3 regions of the Bacillus cereus group sp. BfR-BA-01430 genome follow, and region 2 is predicted to be linked to each of the others. Evidence: predicted binding sites of a transcription regulator. Region 2 holds the regulator's gene; each other region holds the start of a gene.

Region 1 (8,485 bases), on a different contig from region 2:
AAACAGCCGTGCGTAATTTAATTTCAGCACGGCTAGCGGCAGATGTAATGGGCGTACCGACAATCATTGTTGCAAGAACAGATGCGGATGCAGCAGATTTAATTACGAGTGATATCGATCCGGTTGATCGAAAGTTTATTACAGGAGAAAGAACGCCAGAAGGTTTTTACCGTACAAAAGCGGGGCTTGACCAAGCGATTGCGCGCGGCTTAGCATATGCACCATATGCAGACCTTGTTTGGTGTGAAACATCTGAGCCAAATATAGAAGATGCAAAGCGCTTTGCTGAAGCAATTCATGAGAAATATCCAGGGAAATTACTAGCGTATAACTGTTCGCCATCCTTTAACTGGAAACAAAAATTAGATGAAAAAACAATTGCCAACTTCCAAAAAGAAATTGCATCATACGGTTATAAATTCCAATTCGTAACGCTCGCTGGATTCCATTCTTTAAACTACGGCATGTTTGAATTAGCGCGCGGTTATAAAGAGCGCGGCATGGCAGCATATTCTGAATTGCAACAAGCAGAATTTGCTGCTGAACAATACGGCTACTCCGCAACGCGTCATCAGCGCGAAGTAGGAACAGGTTACTTTGATGAAGTCGCGCAAGTGATTACAGGTGGTACATCTTCGACAACGGCGCTGAAAGGTTCTACGGAAGAGGCGCAGTTTACAAAATAAGTGAAGGGACAGGTGTCGATACTAGGCACCTGTTTTCTATTGAAAAGATCCTTTTTGTATATCTGTTTTGTTTTTGAGGGCATAAAATTCTTACATGTAACGCTATTTTATAGGGCATACAAAAAATTGGAAGATTTATTTTTGAAAAAAAGTGTACATCTTATTTTTATTATGTTATACTAATCTCAGTTGAATAATTAAATTAAGCAATCCATATATTATCAAGTGCTGAAAACGAACGAGAAAAGGTATGTGAGAACTGTTTTATGTTTCGTATTTGATAATGTGTGGATTCTTTTTTTACATGAAAAACTAAAAAAATGTATTTTCTTAGGAGGAAATAAGAATGACAGTAACAGGACAAGTAAAATGGTTTAACAATGAAAAAGGATTTGGCTTCATCGAAGTTCCAGGTGGAAGCGATGTATTCGTACATTTCTCTGCAATCACAACTGAAGGTTTCAAATCTTTAGAAGAAGGCGAAAAAGTTAGCTTCGAAATCGAAGATGGTAACCGTGGACCTCAAGCGAAAAACGTTGTAAAACTATAATTTTATAGTGTGTGATAAAAAGGATGGCTTTGGCCATCTTTTTTGTTATACATTTTTAACGATATACATATGGTGTAAGGATTCCTTTTTTAAGCATGGAAAATCGATTTTAATTTGAAATCATATCTCTATTTGAACGAACGATATCCATTTTTAACACGGGGTATTTTTATGGAAAGAAATAATATCATTTTAAAGTTTGATAAAAGAATGTAAAATAATTGAAAATTTTAATTATTTTGTAAGGGACATGATACAATTATTTGTGCAGCTGCTAATATAAATGAAATTTATAGAAGGAGTGAACACAACATGGATGGTAGAGCTGAGCGCTATGTTGAAAACTATATAGTAAATAAAAAAACGATGGCTTTACTGCCCGTTATTTTAGGGGAAAAAAGTGTAATAACGAGAGTAATTGAAGTGGAAGACTCTTTTTTCATGTTCCAAAAGCCGCTTGATATTGTAGAACGAAGCTGTCGTAAGCATGGATCAAGTTTTTTAGGGAGGAAAGAAGGGACAAAAGAGTTAACACGTATTACTCATAAAGCTCCCATCGCAATCAGTCCCACAGATCAACTCTATTTCTTTCCCACCTATTCCTATTCAAGAAAGGAATGTGCATGGCTCTCTCATTTTCATATTGCAAGCAATAAAGAGTTAACAGACGGCAATCTTATTATTCGATTTATTAATGGGTTTGCAGTGAAATTAGAGATGTCAAAGAGTAGTTTTGAGAATCAACAAAACCGTACAGCAAAGCTGAGAACAGAATATGAAGATCGGAAAGATAAACAAGGAAACTTGCAGTTTAAGCCAGTTGCAAAAGAAGCGATATCAACGTTAAGACCAGCGTATGAAAAAGTGTACCTTGTAAAGGAAGAAGATATAGAAGGAGAATGACTAATAGATCAGGCAAGATGTTCATATAATAAAATGAAAAGAAACCAGATATGATGAAGTACCTGGTTTCTTTTTGTTACATGGAAACGTGAAAGGTGTAACATCCTGTCAAATCATAATAGATAATCATATGACAATCAGGAAGGAGTTTTACATCGTCGTATGGAACTTTAATACATACATCTCCATATGTCATATCTACCATTTCCTCTTTATACGAAGCAATGATAAAGTAGGGATAGTGAATATAATAAAGGGGTAAATTGTAGAATGGATTTTCAAACAATCAAAGAATACTTTTCAGCAGAAAATATGGACCAACTTGTCGAGAGTTACCGGGCGTTTGGTCCGCTCCTTGGCATTGGCTTGCCGATGGCAGAAGCGCTTATTCCTGTACTTCCACTGATCGTATTTGTTATGGCAAATGCGGTTGCTTTTGGTCTATGGCTTGGATTTTTCTATTCTTGGCTCGGTTCGGTGCTAGGTGCATTTCTTGTTTTTCTTGTCATTCGTAAGTTTGGGCGAAGTCGCTTTTTTTCTTATATCAATAAACATCCGAAAGTGCGAAGTGCAATGGGATGGATTGAACGAAAAGGATTCGCACCTATTTTTGTATTGTATTGTTTTCCATTTACGCCATCTGCATTGATTAATGTAGTCGCGGGATTATCGCGCATTAGTGTAAGGCAGTTTGGATTAGCTTTAATACTTGGAAAACTTGTTATGATTTTCATGTTAAGCTATATCGGTCATGATTTAACTTCTTTTATTCATAATCCTTTAAAAACAATTATTGTGATAGGGGTTATTTTTATTCTTTGGTATGTTGGTAAGAAAATTGAAGTGAAATTAGAACTGCATTGAGAAGAGAAGTCCGCACTGTGCATACAGCGTCATTGTAGAAAAGGGTGAGGGGAGAGGCTGATGAAGCAAACTTTGAAAAAAGAAAGCGTAGAGTGGATGAGAACGATTCTTATCGGGATACTGCTAGCTCTTTTTTTTCGAACGTTTTTCTTCTCGACTTATGTTGTAGAGGGAAAGTCGATGATGCCAACGCTTCAAGATGGTAATATGCTTGTTGTGAATAAAGTGAGTTATCAAGTTGGAGAGTTACATCGATTTGATGTTGTTGTGTTCCATGCGAATAAAAAAGAGGACTATGTAAAACGAATCATTGGTTTACCTGGAGATCATATTGAATATAAGCAGGATCAATTATATATTAATGGTCAATTTGTTAAGGAACCGTATTTAGAAACATATAAGGAACAAGTGAAAGGACGCCAGTTGACAGGAGATTTTAAGTTGGAAGAGTTAACGAAAAAAAAGGTTGTGCCAAAAGGGTATATTTTTGTGCTTGGCGATAACCGTCTTGGGAGCTGGGATAGCCGACATTTTGGCTTTATAAAAGCAGATGCGGTTGTTGGAAAAGTCGATTTACGTTATTGGCCGATTAACGAAATGCAAATGAACTTTTCAAAAGGTGAATAGAATGTTTTATAATATAGAAAAGAGGAAAAAAGGCAAGCAGTCTCTGTTTGTCTTTTTTCGTGTCCTATCATACAATGATGACAGAAACGAATGTTCGTTATATAGGTGAAAGGTGGGGTTACATGACACTTCGATTTGTGATTGGAAGAGCAGGAAGTGGGAAAAGTACACTTTGTTTACGAGAAGTGCAAGAAGAGTTAAAAGAGCGCCCAAGAGGGAAAACGATTTTATACCTTGTTCCTGAACAAATGACATTTCAGACGCAGCAGGCGTTAATAGGAAGTGAAGAAGTAAGGGCTTCTATTCGTGCACAAGTGTTTAGTTTTTCACGGTTAGCTTGGAAAGTGTTGCAAGAAGTAGGAGGGGCAAGTCGTCTTCATATTGATGAAGCGGGTGTGCATATGTTACTTCGCAAAATTATTGAATCGCGCAAAGAAGGATTATATGTGTTCCAAAAAGCCGCTGAACAAAATGGGTTCTTTGAACATCTTGGCGGTATGATTGCAGAGTTTAAACGTTACAATATAACGCCATCTCATGTATATGAAATGTGGCAACAGTTAGACGCGCATAGCAGTAGCGCCGAACAAAAGTTGCTGGCAAATAAAATATATGATTTGCAGCTATTATATGATGATTTTGAACGAGCTTTAATTGGAAAGTATTTAGATTCGGAAGATTATTTACAGCTTCTTATTGAGAAACTGCCGTTTTCCGAGTATGTAAAGGATGCCGAAATTTATATCGATGGATTTCATTCGTTCTCTCCGCAAGAACTTGAAATTATAAGGCAGTTAATGAGATGCGGAGCAAGGATGACAATTACATTAACGGTGGATGAAAAGTCGTTAGCCCAGCCAGTCAATGAACTGGATTTGTTTTATGAAACAGTGCTGACGTATGAAAAAGTAAAACAAGTAGCACGGGAAGAAAAAGTTGTAATGGAAAAAACGATACCGCTTGTAGAACAGCCGCGGTTTCATTCTCCAGCGTTAGCGCATTTAGAAGCTTACTATGAATCGCGTCCGAACGAAAAATTTTACGGAGGGGCGAGCATTGCCATCCATACAGCTGCGAATTTACGGGCAGAAGTAGAAGGAGTAGCGCGAGAAATTCGTAGACTTGTCGCAGAAGAGAAGTATCGTTACCGCGATATTGCCGTACTTCTTCGAAACGGAGAAAGCTATTATGATGTGTTAAGAACATTATTTGCAGATTATGATATTCCGCATTTCATTGATGAAAAGCGCCCGATGTCTCATCATCCGCTAGTAGAATGCATTCGTTCTGCTTTAGAAATGATTAGTGGGAATTGGCGTTATGATGCTGTTTTTCGCTGCGTGAAAACAGAACTTTTATATCCGCTAGATGTAAAAAAAGAAGTGATGCGTGAAGAAATGGATGAATTTGAAAACTACTGTTTGGCATACGGTGTCCAAGGTAAGAAATGGACCGCTGATGAGCCGTGGACGTATCGTCGTTATCGCTCTCTTGATGGAGTGAAAGAAGTGATAACAGATAGTGAACGCCAAATGGAAGAGAAAATGAACCGTCTTCGCGAGATTGTAAGAACGCCGGTCATTCGCCTGCAAAAAAGATTGAAACGTGCAAGTACCGTTATGCAAATGTGCGAAGCTGTATATTTATTTTTAGAGGAGCTAGATGTTCCGAAGAAATTAGAACAATTACGCGTACGTGCTGAAGAAAGCGGAGATTTCTTATTTGCGACAGACCATGATCAAGTGTGGGAAGAAGTGATGAATCTTCTTGATACATTTGTTGAGATGCTTGGAGAAGAAAGTATGTCTCTATCGGTGTTTATTGATGTGATGACGACAGGGCTTGAGGCACTTCAATTTGCCAATATCCCGCCATCGTTAGACCAAGTATTAATTGCAAATATCGATCGCTCTCGACTTTCAAATATTCGGGCAACATTTGTCATTGGTGCAAATGAAGGCGTGATGCCAGCTACGCCGACAGATGAAGGGATGCTTTCTGATGAAGAAAGAGACGTTCTTGCAGCAGCGGGCGTGGAATTAGCACCAACGACAAGACAAACGTTATTAGAAGAACAGTTTGTGATGTATCAAATGGTGACAAGAGCATCTGAGAAACTATATATTTCTTGTCCGCTTGCAGATGAAGAAGGAAAGACATTACTCGCTTCTAGTTTTATGAAGAAAATAAAGAGAATGTTTCCTGATGTGAAAGAGACGTTTATAACAAATGATGTAAACGACTTAGCGCGCGCAGCACAAATTTCATATGTAACGACGCCAGAAGTAACATTGTCATATGTGATGCAACAACTGCAAACGTGGAAACGATACGGGTTTGAAGGCGATTTAGATTTTTGGTGGGATGTATATAATTTCTACGTTACTTCCGATGAATGGAAGCAAAAAAGCAATCGCGTCTTATCCAGTTTGTTTTATCGAAATCGTGCGAAGAAACTAAGTGCAGCTGTAAGTCGAATTTTATACGGAGAGAAAATAAAAGGAAGTGTCTCTCGTATGGAATTATTTAATCGCTGTGCGTACGCTCATTTTGCGCAGCACGGTTTATCATTGAGAGAGCGCGATATATTTAAATTAGATGCACCAGATATTGGAGAGTTATTCCATGCAGCGCTAAAGAAAATTGCGGACAAGCTCTTGCGTGAAAACCGGACTTGGGCGGATTTATCCGTAAAAGAATGTGAGCATCTTTCCATATTAGTAATAGAAGAAATTGCTCCATTATTACAAAGACAAATTTTATTAAGCTCAAATCGCCATGCTTACTTGAAACAAAAATTACAGCAAATCATTTTTAGAACATCGCTTGTGCTAAGGGAACATGCCAAGGCGAGCGGATTTGTTCCAGTTGATTTAGAAGTTCCGTTTGGCATGGGAGGCAATGGTTCATTACCACCGATGGAATTTACATTATCAAACGGTGTGAAAATGGAAGTTGTCGGCCGCATTGATCGGGTTGATAAAGCGGAAGATGAGAGCGGTACGTTCCTTCGCATTATTGATTATAAATCGAGCTCGAAAGCGCTGGATTTAACAGAAGTATATTACGGATTAGCATTGCAAATGTTGACGTATTTGGATGTCGTCATTTCTAATGCTGGTACGTGGATGAAACAGGGCGAAGTCGCATCACCAGCAGGCGTGTTATACTTCCATATTCATAATCCACTTGTTGAGGTGAAAGGTGACGCTTCTGAAGACGAGATTGAGAAAGAAATTTTAAAGAAATTTAAAATGAAAGGACTCGTACTTGGAGATGCTGATGTTGTTCGTTTAATGGATAACAAACTAGCAACAGGAAGCTCTGATATTATTTCAGCCGGGTTGAAAAAAGACGGAAGCTTCAGCGCACGCTCTAGCATTGCAAGTGAACAAGAATTTTCTGTGCTGCAAAAATATGTACACCATACGTTTGAAACAATCGGAAATGACATTACAGAAGGTGTCATTGATATTGCTCCCTATAAAATGGGGAATAAAGCAGCGTGTACATTTTGTAACTTCCGCTCTGTCTGCCAGTTCGATGAATCGCTGGAAGACAATCAGTTCCGTACATTAAAAGATATGAAAGATAGTGAAGCAATGGAGAAAATTCGAGAGGAGGTTGGCGAATGATGGCAGAAAATTGGCCAGCAAAACCAGAAGGTAGTCAATGGACAGATGATCAATGGAAAGCTGTTGTGGCGCATGGACGCGATATTTTAGTTGCAGCAGCAGCAGGGTCCGGGAAAACAGCAGTACTCGTTGAACGTATCATTAAAAAGATTATTAATGAGGAGAATCCAGTCGATGTCGATCGCTTACTCGTCGTAACATTTACGAACGCAGCCGCGCAAGAGATGAAAAATCGAATTGGAGAAGCGTTAGAGAAAGTGTTAATGGATGAACCGAGTTCACAGCATATACGGAAGCAGCTGAGCTTATTAAATAAAGCTTCCATTTCAACAATTCACTCTTTTTGCTTACAAGTCATTCGTTCCTATTATTACATGCTTGATATCGATCCTCGTTTTCGCATCGCGAATCAAACGGAAAATGAGTTATTAAAAGAAGAAGTGTTAGATGACATATTAGAAGAAGAGTATGGAATAGAAGAGAATCAACTATTCTTTGAACTTGTCGATCGCTATACGAGCGACCGTAATGATGATGATTTACAGCGAATGATTTTGGCACTTCATACAGCAGCAGGAGCGCATCCAAATCCAGAAAAGTGGCTTGATACATTAGTAGGAGCGTATGACGTGGAAGGAAAAACAATTGAAGATTTAATGTATGCTTCTTATTTATTAGAAGATGTGAAATTCCAGCTTGAAACAGCAGAGGAACATATTCGAAAAGCGATGGAATTAGCGATGCTTCCTGATGGTCCTGCTCCGCGTCTGGAGACATTACAAGCGGATCTCGTTTTACTAGAAACGCTATCTCATGCGGCGCAGAAGTCGTGGACAAGTGTATATGAAGCAATGCAACACGTATCGTGGCAAACGTTAAAGCGTATTAAGAAAAGCGATTATAACGAAGATATTGTGAAACAGGTCGATTCGCTTCGCAATCAAGCAAAAGATGAAGTGAAGAAATTACAAGAAGAACTGTTTAGTCGTAAACCAGAAAGCTTTTTACATGATTTTCAAGAGATGCATCCTGTATTAGGAAAACTCGTGCAGCTTGTTAAAGAGTTCTCGAGTCGATTCCAAGCGGTAAAACGTGATAAAGGAATGGTTGATTTTACAGATTTAGAACATTTTTGTTTGCAAATTTTAAGCGAGCAAGGTGAAGATGGGGAACTGCGCCCATCGCCAGTTGCACTTCAATACCGCAATACATTTGCGGAA
Region 2 (8,485 bases):
CCGCAGTATCCTTTATCCCCTCAATCGATATTCCTGAAAATGCCCATATATATAAGAGCATCAATGCAATAAAGATCATCCAACGATATAAACTCATTTTCTTCGGTTTTGGCACAATCATTGTAGGTTTGTTCATCATAATTTCTCCCGTAATACTGTACTTATATAATCAATTAACAACACAACAACAAGTGTATAGATAATAATAGAAGACGTTTGTTGATATTGTAAAAAACCAAGTGTACGGTCATAATATAATCCGATACCACCCGCACCAACTAACCCTAAAACAGCTGCTGCTCGTACATTTACTTCAAACGTATATAATACATAAGAAACAAATTGCGCCATTACTTGTGGAACCACCCCATATACAATCCACTGCAGTTTATTCGCTCCTACAGCTGTCATCGCTTCTAACGGACCTAGATCAATTGCTTCAATCGATTCGTACAATAATTTAGCAATGATTCCAACTGAAAAAAAGATAAGAGCGAAAATTCCCGGAAGCAGACCAATTCCAAAAATCGCAACAAAGATGGCTGCTAATAATAAATCTGGTATCGTCCGAATAAAATTTAGTACAAACCGAGCTGGACCATATAAAAAAGCAGTTGTAAACACATTATTGGCTGCTAATACAGCAAGTGGAATAGATAGAATAGCTCCTAAAGTTGTACCAATAATCGCCATGCGGATTGTTTCTAAAATAGCAGTCGTAATGACTGGAAAGTAGCTCCAATCTGGAGGTACCATTTCCTTTAATAAATCGATCATATTTGGCCAACCTGTTATAAGCTTCATAAATGATGCATCCACTTGTATGCCGCTACCCCAAAGTAATACAATCATTAAAATCACTGTGAATATGCGCTTTAACTTCCTCGGAGGCTTCGGGACTGCTTTTGTATGAGTCATTGCTATATCTCTCATTTGGCCGCCACTCCTAACAATTCATGCCGCGCAATAGAAGATCCATAAATTTCAGCAAATGTTTCATCCGTCGCTTCCTCTACCGTCCCGTCGAATACGATTTCCCCTGCATGCAATCCTATAATTCGCGTTGCATATTCCCTCGCTAATTCGATAGAATGTAAATTTACAATTGTAGTAATCCCAAACTCTTTATTAATCTGCTTCAAATCATCCATCACTTGTTTTGTAGTAAGCGGATCTAGAGATGCAACTGGTTCATCAGCTAAAATAATTTTTGCTTCTTGTGCTAAGGCTCGCGCGATTGAAACACGCTGCTGTTGCCCTCCTGATAACTCATCCGCACGCATATATGCCTTTTCTAAAATATTTACCCGCTCTAACGCTCGAAATGCAAGTTCTACATCTTCTTTCGGAAACAGTCCCAATATGGTACGCCATGTTGAATGGTACCCAACACGCCCAGCTAACACATTTTTCAACACGGTAGACCTTTTTACGAGATTAAAACTTTGAAAAATCATTCCGATATCCCGGCGCATATGTCGTAATTCTTTTCCTTTTGCCTTCGTAATCGATTGTCCATCAATGATAATTTCACCCTCTGTAATTTCATGCAGCCGATTAATAGAACGAAGGAGTGTCGACTTCCCTGCACCAGACAACCCAACCATCACAACAAATTCGCCTTTATGAATTTTTATGTTAATCTTATTCAAACCTTTTGTACCATTCGGATATATTTTCAAAACATTTCGAAACTCAATCACACTTCTTACCTACTTTCTACTTGTTTTACGAAACAGAAAAACGGCTAACTAACAAAAAACTACCTTACAGTTTCGTTAGTCGGCCATTCAAAATTTACAGTTCACCTATTCAGTTACTGTGTTTTTACTTTCTTTCCGTATTCACGAACGATATCAAATTTACTGTCATCAGACTTAACATACCCTTCATGTGAATAGACTTCTTTTATAATTTTATGCCCTTCTTCATCTTTTCCAATTTCAATAAAAGCATCTTGCAGCTTTTTGCTCCATTCTGTATCTAAATCAGAACGCACCGCAATTGTATCGTTTGGAATTTTTTCAGTGAATTTTATAATTTTGGTCTTATCGAATACATCTGGATAATCCTTTTTAACAATATTACGAGCATCTTGGAATACAACTGCCGCGTCAACATCACCATTTAAAAGGGCAATAATAGACTGATCATGTCCCTTTAATGTAACTGGTTTCACATCTTTTAACGGATCAATCTTTTCCTTCATTAACACTGCCGCTGGCCAAACATATCCCGCAGAAGATGTAACATCTTGATATCCGATTTTTTTCCCTTTCAAATCTTTAATACTATTAATATTCGAATCTTTCTTCACGACAAACTCAGATTTATAAAAGTCTACTAAATCTTTTGTAGGTTGACCTGTTTCATCGTCTACTCCAAATCGTTGCGCCTGTAATATGACATTGGCTGCTTTCTTCTCATGTGCTAACACGTAGGCAGTTGGTGGTAAAAAGCCTACATCTACCTGTTTAGATGCCATCGCTTCGACAATCGTATTGTAATTCGTGGAAACGCTAACTTTAACAGGAATATTGAGCTTATCACTTAACAACTTTTCAAGCGGCTTTGCTTTCGCCTCTAACGTATCTGCATTTTGTGAAGGAACAAACTGAACATTTAATGTTTTCGGTACATATCCTTTTTTCTTATCTTCGTTCTTCGTTGCACTTGATTCCTTTGTCCCACAACCGCTTAGTAAACTAGCTACTAGTATGGCTGTCGCCCCCATCATGAAAACTTTTTTTAACATGTGAAATCCTCCATTTTCTTAATTCATAAAATGACGAGCTGTAAACACGTAGAAATATACCATAAAATCCCTAACACAAAGTATTATTTACAGAATTTTTACATATTCTAAACATTATATACAATCGTATTTATATTTATTTGTTATGATAAATGTATAAACAACATAAAAGGATGATTGATATTGAAAGAACATCATACTGTACAGGTCAATATTCTACTTACAAGCGATGTACATGGAACCGTTTATCCACTTCATTACCGAAATAACGAAATCGCAGAAATTGGATTAGCAAAAATTGCAACACGTATCCAGCAAGAGCGTTTGCAGCATGAACATGTCATTGTAATTGACAACGGTGATTTCATTCAAGGGACACCATTTACTTACCACTATGCTTCTTACGAAAGCGATAAAGATCATCCGATGACAATACTTGCTAACTATATTCACTATGATGCAGCCATTATTGGAAACCACGAGTTTAATTACGGAATGGACATACTAAATAAAGCAGTCTCACATGCTAATATGCCTTACCTTTGTGCAAATATTTTAAATAAAAGGACAAAAAAACCTTATTTTGGGAAACCTTATATGATCAAGCATATCGAACCAAATATAAAAATCGCTATTTTAGGAGTTACAACCCATTACATTCCAAATTGGGAGCAACCACATCATATTCAAGACTTACAATTTGAAGACGCATTAGAAACAACAAAAAAATGGGTTTCTTTTATTCATAAGCAAGAAGCACCTGATGTATTAGTTGTAGCTTATCACGGTGGATTTGAAAGAGATTTACAGTCCGGCGAACCAACGGAAGCTTTAACAGGGGAAAATCAAGGTTTTGCTATGTGTCATGAAATAGAAGGAATGGATATCTTACTAACCGGTCATCAACACCGTTTCATCGAAAACGAAACAATAAATGGGGTAACTGTGTTACAACCTGGATGTAATGGCCATTCATTAGGGAAAGTTCAAATAGAATTAGAACAAAATAATAATCGATGGATCATACAAACATGTCGTTCTGAACTACTATCTGTAGAAGGTGTTCCAGCAGACAATACATTACTTTCACTTGTATCTGACTATGAAGAGCGAACGCAAAAATGGCTCGATCAACCAATTGGTACAATGATTGGTGATATGAAAATTCATGATCCGATGCAAGTTCGGTTACAGGATCATCCTTTTATCGAATTTATCAATACAGTACAAATGGACGTAGCTGAAGTTGATATTTCTTGTACAAGTTTATTTCACAATGCGTCTCCCGGATTCCCAAATGAGATTACAATGCGCGATATTGTTTCTAATTACATTTATCCAAACACATTAAAAGTCATTCGCATTACAGGACAAGATATTTTGGAAGCGCTCGAACGATCTGCTGAATATTTCTCATTGAATGAAAACGGAGATATTATTGTAAACCCTGCCTATATTAAGCCAAAGCCACAACATTATAATTATGATATGTGGGAAGGTATTTCATACATACTAAACATTTCAAAACCAATTGGGAAAAGAGTTGTTTCCTTACATTACAATGGAGAGCCTCTTTCGCTTACGGATGAGTATGATGTTGTTATGAATAACTACCGGGCAAGCGGTGGCGGGAACTACTTTATGTATCAAAATAAACCGGTTATAAAAGACATACCGACTGATATGTCTGAAATCATTGCAAACTATATATTGGAAAGAAAAACGGTGGAAGCAACTCTCAATCATAACTGGATGGTAATAAAATGAAGAGCAAAAGAAACTACACCACTATATATTTCTATGAAAATAAAAAAGATGGGCTTGTCCCATCTTTTAATTTAACTTTGCATTATTTTGCTTTTTTAACGCTTTTAATTTCGCCGGGGTAATATCTTTCCCCTCTTCATTCACGATTTTAATTCCTTTTAATTCGTTTAACATGTTTTGACGAAACCCTTTTAAATATTGTTCACGGAGCGATTGACGTTCCCGTTGTTCTTCTTCAGTTAAACCTTCATTCTTCGCTTTCTTCGCTAAGAAGTTAATACGTTCAATGAGTTCGTGACTTAGCATCTCGAATCCCCTTTCTACTAAAAACTGATTATTATCATACAATAGTTAGTCTTGTTTATCAAGCAATTGCTTCGTATATTCCACATACCTGCGATGCACGGTAGCTTTAGAAACATCATATCCAAATCCGCGAAGTGTTGCAGCAATCTCTTCAAAAGTTAATTCATTGCGGCGCAAACGAACAATCTCCTCAATCGGCACTTCTTTTTTCTCACGCCCCGTACTCAAATGTCGGTTTTTCAAATTTTTCTCCGGTCGAAATCCTCTTTCTACCGCCCTTTTCATGCCACGTTTTATCTTTAAGTTATGAATTTTTCTTTGATACTCTTCAACGATACCAATAATGTCAAGTACCATTGAATCAGAATCAGACAGCTGCAACTCACCGTTATGTGTATGCGTATATACTTTTACTCCTTCTTTATGTAAGCAATGCATTAAAGCAATCTTCGCATTTCCTCTGCCAAGCCTTGTTTCATCTTGAATAAGAAGTACCTCAATTTGCTCATCTCTTATCATGTCTAATATTTCCAATATTCCTTCACGTTCAATTGTATAACCACTTGCTTGTTCTTCAACCACCTTTATAACATTCATTTGATATCGCTCAGCTAAATGCAACAATTCATCTTTTTGACGTGCCAATGATGTTTCTTGCGCTTCTTTCGTTGTACTTACACGAGCATAAATGATTGCATTCATTTGAAACCCTCTTCCTCTTTTTGATTTTTTATTAGTTTAGCATAAATCCTCCATATGTTCGAACTTATGTTTGTAGAATGTTTTTTCACATGGTATACTTATGAATAAGAAAAACGAAAGAAAACGAGGTGTTAAAAAATGGAAAAGTTAACAAAACGCCAGCAAGACATTCTCGACTTCATTAAACTGAAAGTACAGGAAAAAGGTTACCCGCCTTCCGTACGTGAAATTGGTCAAGCAGTCGGCCTTGCTTCCAGTTCTACAGTGCACGGACATTTATCACGTCTAGAAGAGAAAGGATATATTCGACGCGATCCAACGAAACCGAGAGCGATTGAAATTTTAGGAGAAGAAAGAATCGAAACAGGCACACAATCTGTTGTTCAAGTACCAATTGTCGGAAAAGTTACAGCTGGTTTACCGATTACAGCTGTAGAAAGTGTGGAAGAACATTTTCCACTCCCTGCAAGTATCGTTGCTGGAGCTGATCAAGTATTCATGCTGCGAATATCTGGAGATAGTATGATTGAAGCTGGTATTTTTGATGGAGATTTAGTTGTTGTTCGTCAGCAACATTCTGCAAACAATGGTGAGATTGTCGTCGCTCTAACAGAAGATCATGAAGCAACTGTTAAACGTTTTTATAAAGAAAAAGATCACTTCCGTCTACAACCAGAAAACTCTTCTTTAGAACCAATTATTTTAAATTCAGTTTCTGTTATCGGAAAAGTAATTGGTGTATATCGTGATTTACATTAAAAAATAGACCGAAATGGTCTATTTTTTAATGTATTTTCATTATACCATCGTCCACAGCTGTTTTCCTCTCAATTTGCACACTATCATTTCTAAATGTGACTTCTCTAGCATCATCCTTAAAAATCTGTACTTTGCAGGAACAGTCGCGTTTTAAAATTCTTTCCTTCCCATTTATAAAACGAAAATGATCTTCACTTGTCTATGTTTCATTCACTTGAATGCTAACATCTCCCCCAGCTGTTTTTCCCGTGATTTTCACACTACCATCGCCAAATGTGACATTCCTATCCTCTGTTTGAAAAATCTCCACTTCTCCCGCATACGTCTTACCGCTCACAACTGCATTCTGAGGCTTCTCAAGTAAACGAATGTCTATGTCCCCCGCTTCTGAGCTTGCTTGTAAATCGTACTTTACATCATGACCTATAACCTCTACATCTCCACCAGCTGTTTTTGCAACGACTTTACCGCTCGTTCTTTTTATTTCCACTTCTCCTGCTTTTGAAGAGCCTTCTACTGTTTTTGCTGTCACTCGATCCATTTCAACATCTCCACCAAACGTTAAGGCTTCTACACGTTCACTCTTCACGTCACTTACTGTAAGATCACCGGCAGAGGACCTTATTTTTATTTTTTGATAAGAACGCTCCGGAACAACAATTGTTAGCTTTGACGTTTCAATTCCAGAAAATAAAAATGAAACGTCAAATGAAAACCCTTCTTTTATTTTCCCTTTTACTTTTAATGTATCTCCTTCTTCATTAACACTCACTCTTTGTTTTTCAATATTTTCTGACTGTTTCACATAGAAAGAAGAATCATTTCCTTTTTGAATCACAATATCTCCAACATCTAAATCAATATCTATATTTTTAATTGTTTCATTTTTTATAACCTTTTCCGTTTCTTTCTGCTTCGCCGTATCTACCATCTCCGAATATGTTTGTGATATACCAATAATGCCAACTACAATACAAACAATGGCTACCAATATTATTTTTTTCATCTCATTTTTCCCCTCTAATCATTTTGAGATTCCAATTGACATAGCGTATACAAAGATTTTTAAACCATTTTGTACAGTAGTAAGCACCGATACATACTAACAATCCAACCCCAAAAAATGTAATGGAAACAAATATATCAAGCCATAAAAAAGTGCCCGTTAGTATCTTAATTACTACTAGTAATGGTGCTATAACGGAGGAGATCCCTCCAATCCACATTGAGAATATAAAACTTATAATTGTGATTAAAGGTCCTAATACAATAATGAAGTTTAATAAACTAAGTCCAACTACCGACGTAACAGCTCTTGTTATATTTGATGCGGACGGATCTTTTTTCATCTCATCAAAACGATATAAAGCTAACATCTCTTTTGCAATCGCTTTTGGCGAGCCAAGCCCCTTTATAATTTCCGCTTCTGTCTTCCCTTCCTCTAGCCCAAACCGAAAATGCTCCTCATAGTCATATAAAATATCTCTTCTTTCTTCCTCTGGTAGCTTTCTAAGATGTGTTGATAATTCTTGAAGAAATTGCTCCTGATTCATCTCATTACACCCCTTCAATAATTTCCTGTACCCCTTTAGCGAAATCACGCCATTCCGTTACAAGTAAATGTAGTTGTTCTTCTCCTAGATTTGTTAATTGATAATATTTACGCGGCGGCCCTTCCGTTGATTCTTTTAAATATGTTTGAAAATATCCCTCTTTTGTTAATCGGCGTAACAACGGATAAACAGAACCTTCTGATATTAAAAATTTATCGGAAATCTCTTGAACAAGTTCATATCCGTAACAATCTTTTCTTTTAACAAGTGCCAGTACACAAAGCTCCAGCACACCTTTCTTAAACTGGACGTTCAAGGACAATCCTCCTTTTTATCAGTACTACTTAATGCAAGGTACTTCCACTAACCATAATATACCATTTACTATTACTTACTACAAGGTACTGTTGTATATTTGATTGAAATATTACAAGACCATTGTCATGAATTGAAAGAACGTCTCAAAAAAAAACGATAATTCCTTAATGAAGGACTTACCGTTTTTCACTAAAAATACTATTCGTAACTGCATATTAAAAAATTCATGTTTTGAGAAGCTCCGAATAAAGTGAAACTTTAATCAGCAGGGTTTCTTCATCCTCCACTAATCACGAACCCTCATTCCATCGACTGTTGCATCTGT
Region 3 (8,485 bases), on a different contig from region 2:
TAATAATGCGATGGATGAGCGTAATGTGAACGATAATTACGAACGTACATCTTATTATGGTACAAATCCATATAGAGATCATGTAGCGCGCACAGATCGATATACAGATTATGTAACGTATAGAAATGGAAATAGAATTACAGATCGTGTAAATGATCGTCGTAATGATGTGGGATATAACTATTATCGAGATGTGAATTATCATGGTCAAATTGTAAATCCTCATCCAACTCGTAACATTACAATGAATAATTCATACATGAACAATGATGGGAAAACAGCTGAAAGAATTACGAATCGTGTTAAGCGTATGAATAATGTGGATCGAGTTTCTACTGTTGTATATGGAAATGATGTAGTGATTGCTGTGAAACCGCGTCATACAGTAACAAATGAAACGGCAATGGCAAATGAAATTCGCCGAGCTGTTGTCAATGATGTAAGAACTCGTAACGTGTATGTGACGGTTAGAAACGATATGTTTGATCGTGTAAATACAATGAATACACGCCTGCGAAATGGAACGGTTACGAATGATTTAAATCGTGATATTACAGATTTATTCCGTGATATTCGTGCTAGCCTAACTGGTACGGTGCGATAACGAAAAAAGAGGAGGGCCTATGCCTTCCTCTTCATTTTATCCTGCTATTTTAGGGTCAAGATTTAGAGAGAAGCAAGGAAGACAAGAGGAAGTCTTAGCCCGTAACAGCCCAATTGGTGAGGGTGGGTATGAAGAAAACTCACACTGATTAAAGTTTTACTTTATATTTGTAATGTATATTTTTCATATTTAGCTTGTGTTTATGTTGTATTAATGTTATATTAACAAAGCGATGAGCTAATTTACGTAAGACGAGAGATATGCTTAAGTGCTAAACACGCGGATGTGGCCGCCTGGTCTCTCGCCGTAAAACGCATCAAGACGCCTGCTAAGTTCAGGCGTCTTTTTTATTGTAAAAATAAATGAAATCATATCGATAATTCGGACAAAAGATATGCATTTTCGATAAATAGCGACAAGTCTGTTCAACCTTATATGAGAGTGTTGGATAAAACTCTCATTTCCGGAGAAACTAGAGTTGGAAGTTTCACTTTATTTTGCTCGGAAGAGGTGAATAGAAATGAAATTTATCATGATTGCAGTTCAAGTCTTGCTTGTTCTATTTTGTTTATCTTACGAATCGAATGTTAGAGCTGCAGTTACGACGCCAAATGTAATGGAAAAAGAACCTCAAGTGACAGTTTTACTGGAGCGTATGTATTTGGACGGAGAAGTGAGTGAGGAAATCCTTACAGAAAAAGTAGCGAATTTGGAACAGCTTTTGCAACGATATAAAGATTGGCAACTTGTAGATCGTGATGATGTGCAAATTATATTACAAAAGAAAATAGACGATATTTCACCTTTATTGAAGACGAGCGGTTATTTTGGAGTGTCAGATGAGGGGATATTACAAATTTTTAATGGTGTACCCAAAAACGATAATGCAATTCACTCATTTTTTCAAATTGATATGAAAAAATTAAAAAGTTATGAACGGGCAAAGTTAAAGCGCGGCATTCGGATTAAATCAAAAGAACGTTTTGTGAAGACGATGGAGAAGATGAAGCAATATGCAAAACAAACTAGCAACTCGAAATGAGTTGCTAGTTTGTTTTATTTATTCTTATCTAAAATTTGTTTTGCAATTTCATCAATTAACATATCTTTTCCAATTGGATTGAATGCTTTTGTATTAAAAACTTCATTACTTACTTCATAAACGTGATTATTTTTCACTGCATTGTTATCTTTCCAAATAGCACTGTTTTTATAATCCTCGTAAATTTTATCTGCTTCGCCGCCAAAGTTTACGATAAACATTTGATCAGGTTGGAACGCAACAAGTCCTTCTAGTGATACTTGTGCCATTGTTTGTTTTAAATCTGTTCCTTTTGTTGCAGGAAGTTTTAAATCATTAAAGAGGATATCTCCATATCCAAAATTGCCATACACACGGAAATTTTGTGGCGTTATAGCAAGGAACATAAAGTTTTCATCTTTTGTTTTCTCTTTAATTTGTTTAGATAAAGAAGCGGCTTTTTTATCGTAGTTGGCAATCCACTGAGTTGCTTTTTTCTCTTCGCCAAATAATTTACCGACTTCTTTAAATTTATCGCGCCAGTTTTCTAAGTTTGTTTCTAAAACGACTGTTGGTGCAATCTTTGCTAGTTGGTCATAAATTTTTAATTGACGATTGTTTAAAATAATTAAATCTGGTTTTAAAGCAGTAACTGCTTCTAAATCAACTTTTGGAGCCCAATACCATCCAACTGCTTTTACACCTTTTAGTTTTTCTTGCAAATGACTTTGGATTTTATCTTTATATGTATTCGCCGTACCAACCGGTTTATGTCCAAGTAGTAATAGTTCTTCAGATGATCCAGATAAGTCAACGATTCTTTTTGGATTTACTGGAATTGTAGCCTCACCTTTTGCATGTTTCACAACTTTCGTTTTTTGCTCTGTTGCAGTAGGTTCTTCTTTTTTAGAAGAACAGCCAACAGTGGCCAAGACAACAAAGATGAGAGTAAATAAAATAAATAGTTTATGCTTCATATGCGTGTAACCCCTTCACTTAATATTGATAATCATTCTCGACTATGTAATAGTAATTGCATGCTAACAATCTGTCAATATAAAAAAAGATAAAAAAAAGAGAAATTTAAAATAGAGAACATTTGTTGGGGTAGTCTCGCTTTTCTATTGCTAAGTATGTTAAAATGGAATACATGATTTGAGAGGGAGAGATCGTATTTTGTTTGAGTATGTTACAGGTTATGTAGAGTACGTAGGACCGGAATATATCGTTCTTGACCATAATGGAATTGGCTACCAAATTTTCACGCCAAACCCATATGTATTCCAAAGAAGTAAGCAAGAAATTCGGGTATATACATATCACTATGTAAGAGAAGATATAATGGCACTTTACGGTTTTAAGACACGTGAAGAGCGTTTACTATTTACAAAACTTTTAGGTGTATCGGGAATTGGACCAAAAGGTGCGCTTGCCATTTTAGCCTCAGGTCAAACAGGGCAGGTTGTACAAGCGATTGAGAACGAAGATGAGAAGTTTTTAGTGAAATTTCCGGGTGTTGGAAAGAAAACGGCTCGTCAAATGATTTTAGATTTAAAAGGAAAATTAGCTGATGTTGTACCAGATGCATTCATTGATTTATTCTCAGATGAAGAGCGTTTTGATGAGAAAAAAGGTTCATCAACTGAACTGGACGAGGCACTTGAAGCGCTCCGTGCACTCGGTTATGCAGAACGTGAAATCAATCGCGTCTTGCCGGAGTTATTAAAAGAGTCATTGACGACGGATCAGTATATTAAAAAGGCACTTAGTCTTTTACTAAATGGTAAGAGGTGAGTAGAATGGACGAACGTCTCCTGTCAGGGGAATCTGCATATGAAGATGCAGACTTAGAATATTCGTTGCGGCCACAGACACTCCGTCAATATATTGGCCAAGATAAGGCAAAACATAATTTAGAGGTATTTATTGAGGCTGCAAAAATGCGTGAGGAAACATTGGATCACGTCTTATTATATGGACCACCAGGACTTGGGAAAACAACGCTTGCTAATATTATCGCAAACGAAATGGGAGTTAATATTCGAACGACATCAGGTCCAGCAATTGAAAGGCTAGGAGATTTAGCAGCAGTGTTAACGGCTCTTCAACCTGGTGATGTACTATTTATTGATGAAATTCATCGTTTGCATAGATCTATTGAGGAAGTTTTATATCCAGCAATGGAGGACTTTTGTCTTGATATTGTCATTGGTAAAGGGCCGACTGCACGGTCAGTAAGGCTTGACTTGCCACCTTTTACATTAGTGGGTGCAACAACACGTGCAGGGGCACTGTCAGCTCCGCTTCGTGATCGTTTTGGGGTATTATCAAGACTGGAGTATTATACAGTAGATCAATTATCAGCGATTGTAGAAAGAACAGCAGAAGTGTTTGAAGTGGAAATTGATTCTTTAGCCGCTTTAGAAATTGCAAGGCGTGCTCGTGGTACACCGCGTATCGCGAACCGTCTTTTAAGACGCGTACGGGATTTCGCACAAGTAAGAGGCGATGGAACAATCGCAATGGAAATTACACAAATGGCATTAGAGCTCTTGCAAGTAGATAAATTAGGTCTGGATCACATTGACCATAAATTACTGCTTGGTATTATTGAAAAATTCCGCGGTGGTCCAGTTGGATTAGAGACAGTTTCGGCGACAATTGGTGAAGAATCTCATACAATTGAAGATGTATATGAGCCATATTTACTGCAAATTGGATTCTTACAGCGTACGCCACGAGGAAGAATTGTTACGCCACTTGCATATCAACATTTCGGAATGGAGATGCCAGAAGTATGACGGATATGTCAAAACTTCTTATAACAGCTGGTATTCTTCTCATTGTGATCGGCTTGGCTTGGAAGTTTATCGGAAGGCTTCCAGGCGATATTTTTGTGAAAAAGGGAAACGTTACCTTTTATTTTCCGATCATTACATGTATTGTGTTAAGTATTGTATTATCTTTTATTATGTATATAATAAATCGATTTAAATAGAAATAGGTGGATATAGTTATGGATATTAATCTGTTTGATTTTCATTTACCAGAAGAACTTATTGCGCAAACGCCGCTTGAAAAGCGTGAAACATCAAGGTTAATGGTGTTAGATCGTGAAACAGGTGATATCGAGCATGAGCATTTTAGCGATATTTTAGCGTATTTACATGAAGGAGATTGTTTAGTTTTAAATGAAACAAAAGTTATGCCTGCTCGTTTGCATGGTGTAAAAGAAGATACAGGTGCACATATTGAGGTGCTTCTTTTAAAACAAGAAGAGGGAGATACGTGGGAAACACTTGTGAAACCGGCGAAACGTGTGAAAGAAGGAACTGTTATTTCTTTTGGCGAAGGAAAACTAAAAGCAACATGTGTAGGAACTGCTGATCAAGGCGGTCGTCAACTTGAATTTTCTTATGACGGTATCTTTTATGAGATTTTAGATGAACTGGGAGAAATGCCACTTCCCCCTTACATTAAAGAAACATTAGAAGACCGCGATCGTTACCAAACTGTATATGCGAAGGAAATTGGTTCTGCAGCAGCACCAACAGCGGGTCTGCATTTTACAGAAGAGTTACTGGAGAAATTACAACAAAAAGGTGTGAAATTAGCATTCATTACACTTCATGTTGGTCTTGGAACATTTAGACCAGTTTCGGCTGATAAAATTGAAGATCATCATATGCATGCTGAGTATTATCATATGTCGCAGGAAACGGCTGACGTATTAAATGACGTGAAAGCAAAAGGTGGCCGTATTATTACAGTTGGTACGACATCAACGCGTACACTTGAAACAATTGCTACAGAGCATGATGGTAAACTTTGCGGTGCATCTGGATGGACGGATATCTTTATGTATCCAGGTTATGAATTTAAAGCAATTGACGGTTTAATTACAAACTTCCATTTACCAAAATCAACATTAATTATGCTGGTGAGTGCATTTGCAGGTAGAGAAAATGTGCTTCATGCCTATAATGAAGCAGTGAAAGAAAAATACCGTTTCTTTAGTTTTGGTGATGCGATGTTTCTTGCATCTCATACGAAAGAGAGAATGAAATAAAGAAGGAGTAAATTTATGACAGCAATTCGTTACGAATTTATTAAGAAATGTAAGCAAACGGGCGCACGTTTAGGTCGTGTGCATACGCCACATGGATCTTTTGATACACCGACCTTTATGCCAGTTGGTACATTAGCAACAGTGAAAACAATGTCACCAGAAGAATTAAAAGCGATGGATTCTGGCATTATTTTAAGTAATACGTATCATCTATGGCTGCGTCCAGGTCATGAAATTGTACGTGAAGCAGGTGGCCTGCATAAATTTATGAACTGGGATCGCGCTATTTTAACGGATTCTGGTGGATTCCAAGTATTTAGTTTAAGTGACTTCCGTCGTATTGAAGAAGAAGGTGTGCATTTCCGCAACCATTTAAATGGAGACAAGCTATTTTTATCGCCAGAAAAAGCGATGGAAATTCAAAATGCTTTAGGTTCAGATATTATGATGGCATTTGATGAATGCCCACCATTCCCAGCTACTTTTGAATATATGAAAAAGTCTGTAGAGCGTACAAGCCGTTGGGCAGAGCGTTGTTTAAAAGCGCATCAGCGCCCGGAAGATCAAGGGTTATTCGGTATTGTACAGGGTGGAGAGTTTGAAGAGCTTCGTCGCCAAAGTGCTAAGGACCTTGTTTCAATGGACTTCCCTGGTTACGCTGTAGGCGGTTTATCAGTAGGGGAGCCAAAAGATATTATGAATCGTGTCCTTGAGTTTACAACACCGCTTCTTCCAGAAAATAAACCTCGTTATTTAATGGGAGTCGGTTCTCCTGATTCATTAATTGATGGTGCCATTCGCGGTATCGATATGTTTGACTGTGTACTGCCAACTCGCATTGCTCGAAATGGTACTTGTATGACAAGTCAAGGTCGTCTCGTTGTGAAAAATGCGAAATTTGCAAGAGACTTTGGTCCACTGGATCCAAATTGTGATTGTTACACATGTAAAAATTATTCACGTGCATACATTCGTCACTTAATGAAATGTGATGAAACGTTCGGAATTCGTTTAACGTCTTATCACAATCTGCATTTTCTGTTAAACTTAATGGAGCAGGTGAGACAAGCCATTCGTGAAGATCGTCTTGGTGATTTCCGCGAAGAGTTCTTTGAACAGTATGGCTTTAATAAACCGAATGCTAAAAACTTCTAATACATAATATTAAAGGAGGAACAAAAATGAGTCCTGGTATGATGAATATTGTCATGATTGTTGCAATGTTTGCGATTTTCTATTTCTTATTAATTCGCCCGCAACAAAAACGCCAAAAGGCAGTAGCTCAAATGCAAAGCGAGCTAAAAAAAGGTGATGCGATCGTAACAATCGGTGGTTTACACGGTACAATTGAGTCAGTAGATGATACGACAATTGTTATTAAATCTGGTGGTTCACACTTAACGTTTGATCGCAATGCAATTCGTGAAGTTGTAAAGAAGTAATCATGAAAGCTTTTGCACAGCTTGGAAAAGAGCCTATTTTATCCTAAATAGGCTCTTTTTTTTGCTAAAGTTACAAATTTACTATTTATCCCGCTATTTTAGGGCAGTAAGACTTTCACCTAGAAACAAGGAAGATAGGAGGGATACTAACAGTCCGATTGGTGAGGGCTTCATAATCAGTGAGGGATGAAGAAAACTTCCACTGATTAAAGTTTCACTTTATGTTTAGCGATGGTAAGGTATTGGAAATTGTTGATGCCATTGCTGCCAAGTGCCATGTGGATGTATATGATGCCATTGATTCCAACCCATATAATGTGGCCACATGACATGATGCCATTGTTGCCAAGTATGATGTGGGTGGTGGTGATGCCATTGCTGCCAAGGTACGTAATGATGAGGGTACATTACATTTTCAACTCCTTTAAAGCTTTTGTATAGTTTATGTTTTTTTATTTATAAGGAGCTTATCTGTATATAATATAGGCGTTTTGTACAAGGGATATTGTTACTTTTTCATTTGATGTGGTGTATCATTTTCAGTCATTCTTTTTCTAAAAAAGATCGATAAGTAGTTCGTGTCAAAAATATTTTTATAAAAGGATAAAAAATGTTGACAATCAAAATGACTTATTATAATATTATCTCGAATTCGAGATAAATTAAATTTGTAGAAGATATAAAAATATAGAATGTTTATCCTATTATTTTAAGACAGCCCGTTTCATGAGGGGTGGAGAAATCCTCACTGCGTCACTTTGTTTGCTCAAACATGTAGTTGAGAAAGAATTATCATTTTTTTTGAAAAATATCTCGAATTAAAGATAATATAATTCGAAATAAAATTTCATAATATGAATGTAATTGTATCTTATGGAAAAGATTAAGCGTGAGTTAATTGAAAAAAATAAACCGTATTTACTAGTCAATGAATGAGATTCATGTGGCGAAATTATAAAATAAAAAGGAGCTTATAAAATGAATAAAAAAACGATGGGAATTCACCATATTACAGCAATCGTGGGTCACCCACAAGAAAATGTAGATTTTTATGCAGGGGTTTTAGGATTGCGCTTAGTAAAACAAACGGTAAATTTTGATGACCCGGAAACATATCATCTTTACTTTGGTGATGAAGGTGGAAAACCGGGGACAATCATTACTTTCTTCCCATGGGCAGGCGCTCGCCAAGGAATCATTGGAGATGGACAAGTAGGAGTAACTTCTTACGTTGTTCCAAAAGGTGCAATGGCATTTTGGGAAAAAAGATTAGAAAAGTTCAATATTTCATATACAAAAACAACTCGATTTGGGGAACAATACTTAGAGTTTGATGATCCACACGGACT

What was found. The regulator LexA, encoded in region 2, represses DNA repair genes until DNA is damaged. The targets are predictions, from matches to a motif close to CGAACATATGTTCG.
Region 1: a site for LexA is predicted at 3,714-3,727, ahead of addB (helicase-exonuclease AddAB subunit AddB). Genes of this name have one in related genera too.
Region 3: a site for LexA is predicted at 2,718-2,731, ahead of ruvA (Holliday junction DNA helicase RuvA). Genes of this name have one in related genera too.

Annotation. Positions count from the first base shown of each region.
Region 1 is NZ_JAKUEW010000001.1:292,443-300,927, forward strand. It holds gene aceA (isocitrate lyase) at 1-686, shown strand, start outside; gene MR058_RS01520 (cold-shock protein) at 1,033-1,236, shown strand; gene MR058_RS01525 (competence protein ComK) at 1,549-2,139, shown strand; gene MR058_RS01530 (TVP38/TMEM64 family protein) at 2,410-3,003, shown strand; gene lepB (signal peptidase I) at 3,064-3,630, shown strand; gene addB (helicase-exonuclease AddAB subunit AddB) at 3,753-7,265, shown strand; partial or broken gene MR058_RS01545 (UvrD-helicase domain-containing protein) at 7,265-8,485, shown strand, end outside.
Region 2 is NZ_JAKUEW010000002.1:728,040-736,524, forward strand. It holds gene phnE (phosphonate ABC transporter, permease protein PhnE) at 1-136, opposite strand, end outside; gene phnE (phosphonate ABC transporter, permease protein PhnE) at 136-933, opposite strand; gene phnC (phosphonate ABC transporter ATP-binding protein) at 930-1,703, opposite strand; gene MR058_RS08025 (phosphate/phosphite/phosphonate ABC transporter substrate-binding protein) at 1,817-2,755, opposite strand; gene MR058_RS08030 (bifunctional metallophosphatase/5'-nucleotidase) at 2,939-4,522, shown strand; gene MR058_RS08035 (DUF896 domain-containing protein) at 4,589-4,828, opposite strand; gene MR058_RS08040 (YneB family resolvase-like protein) at 4,874-5,530, opposite strand; gene lexA (transcriptional repressor LexA) at 5,669-6,289, shown strand; gene MR058_RS08050 (DUF4097 family beta strand repeat-containing protein) at 6,489-7,295, opposite strand; gene MR058_RS08055 (DUF1700 domain-containing protein) at 7,297-7,842, opposite strand; gene MR058_RS08060 (PadR family transcriptional regulator) at 7,847-8,158, opposite strand; gene MR058_RS08065 (DUF2935 domain-containing protein) at 8,461-8,485, opposite strand, start outside.
Region 3 is NZ_JAKUEW010000012.1:27,836-36,320, reverse strand. It holds gene MR058_RS17695 (YhcN/YlaJ family sporulation lipoprotein) at 1-604, shown strand, start outside; gene MR058_RS17690 (BofC C-terminal domain-containing protein) at 1,125-1,646, shown strand; gene MR058_RS17685 (iron-hydroxamate ABC transporter substrate-binding protein) at 1,661-2,602, opposite strand; gene ruvA (Holliday junction DNA helicase RuvA) at 2,802-3,419, shown strand; gene ruvB (Holliday junction branch migration DNA helicase RuvB) at 3,425-4,426, shown strand; gene MR058_RS17670 (DUF2905 domain-containing protein) at 4,423-4,623, shown strand; gene queA (tRNA preQ1(34) S-adenosylmethionine ribosyltransferase-isomerase QueA) at 4,642-5,694, shown strand; gene tgt (tRNA guanosine(34) transglycosylase Tgt) at 5,710-6,849, shown strand; gene yajC (preprotein translocase subunit YajC) at 6,876-7,136, shown strand; gene MR058_RS17650 (ring-cleaving dioxygenase) at 8,115-8,485, shown strand, end outside.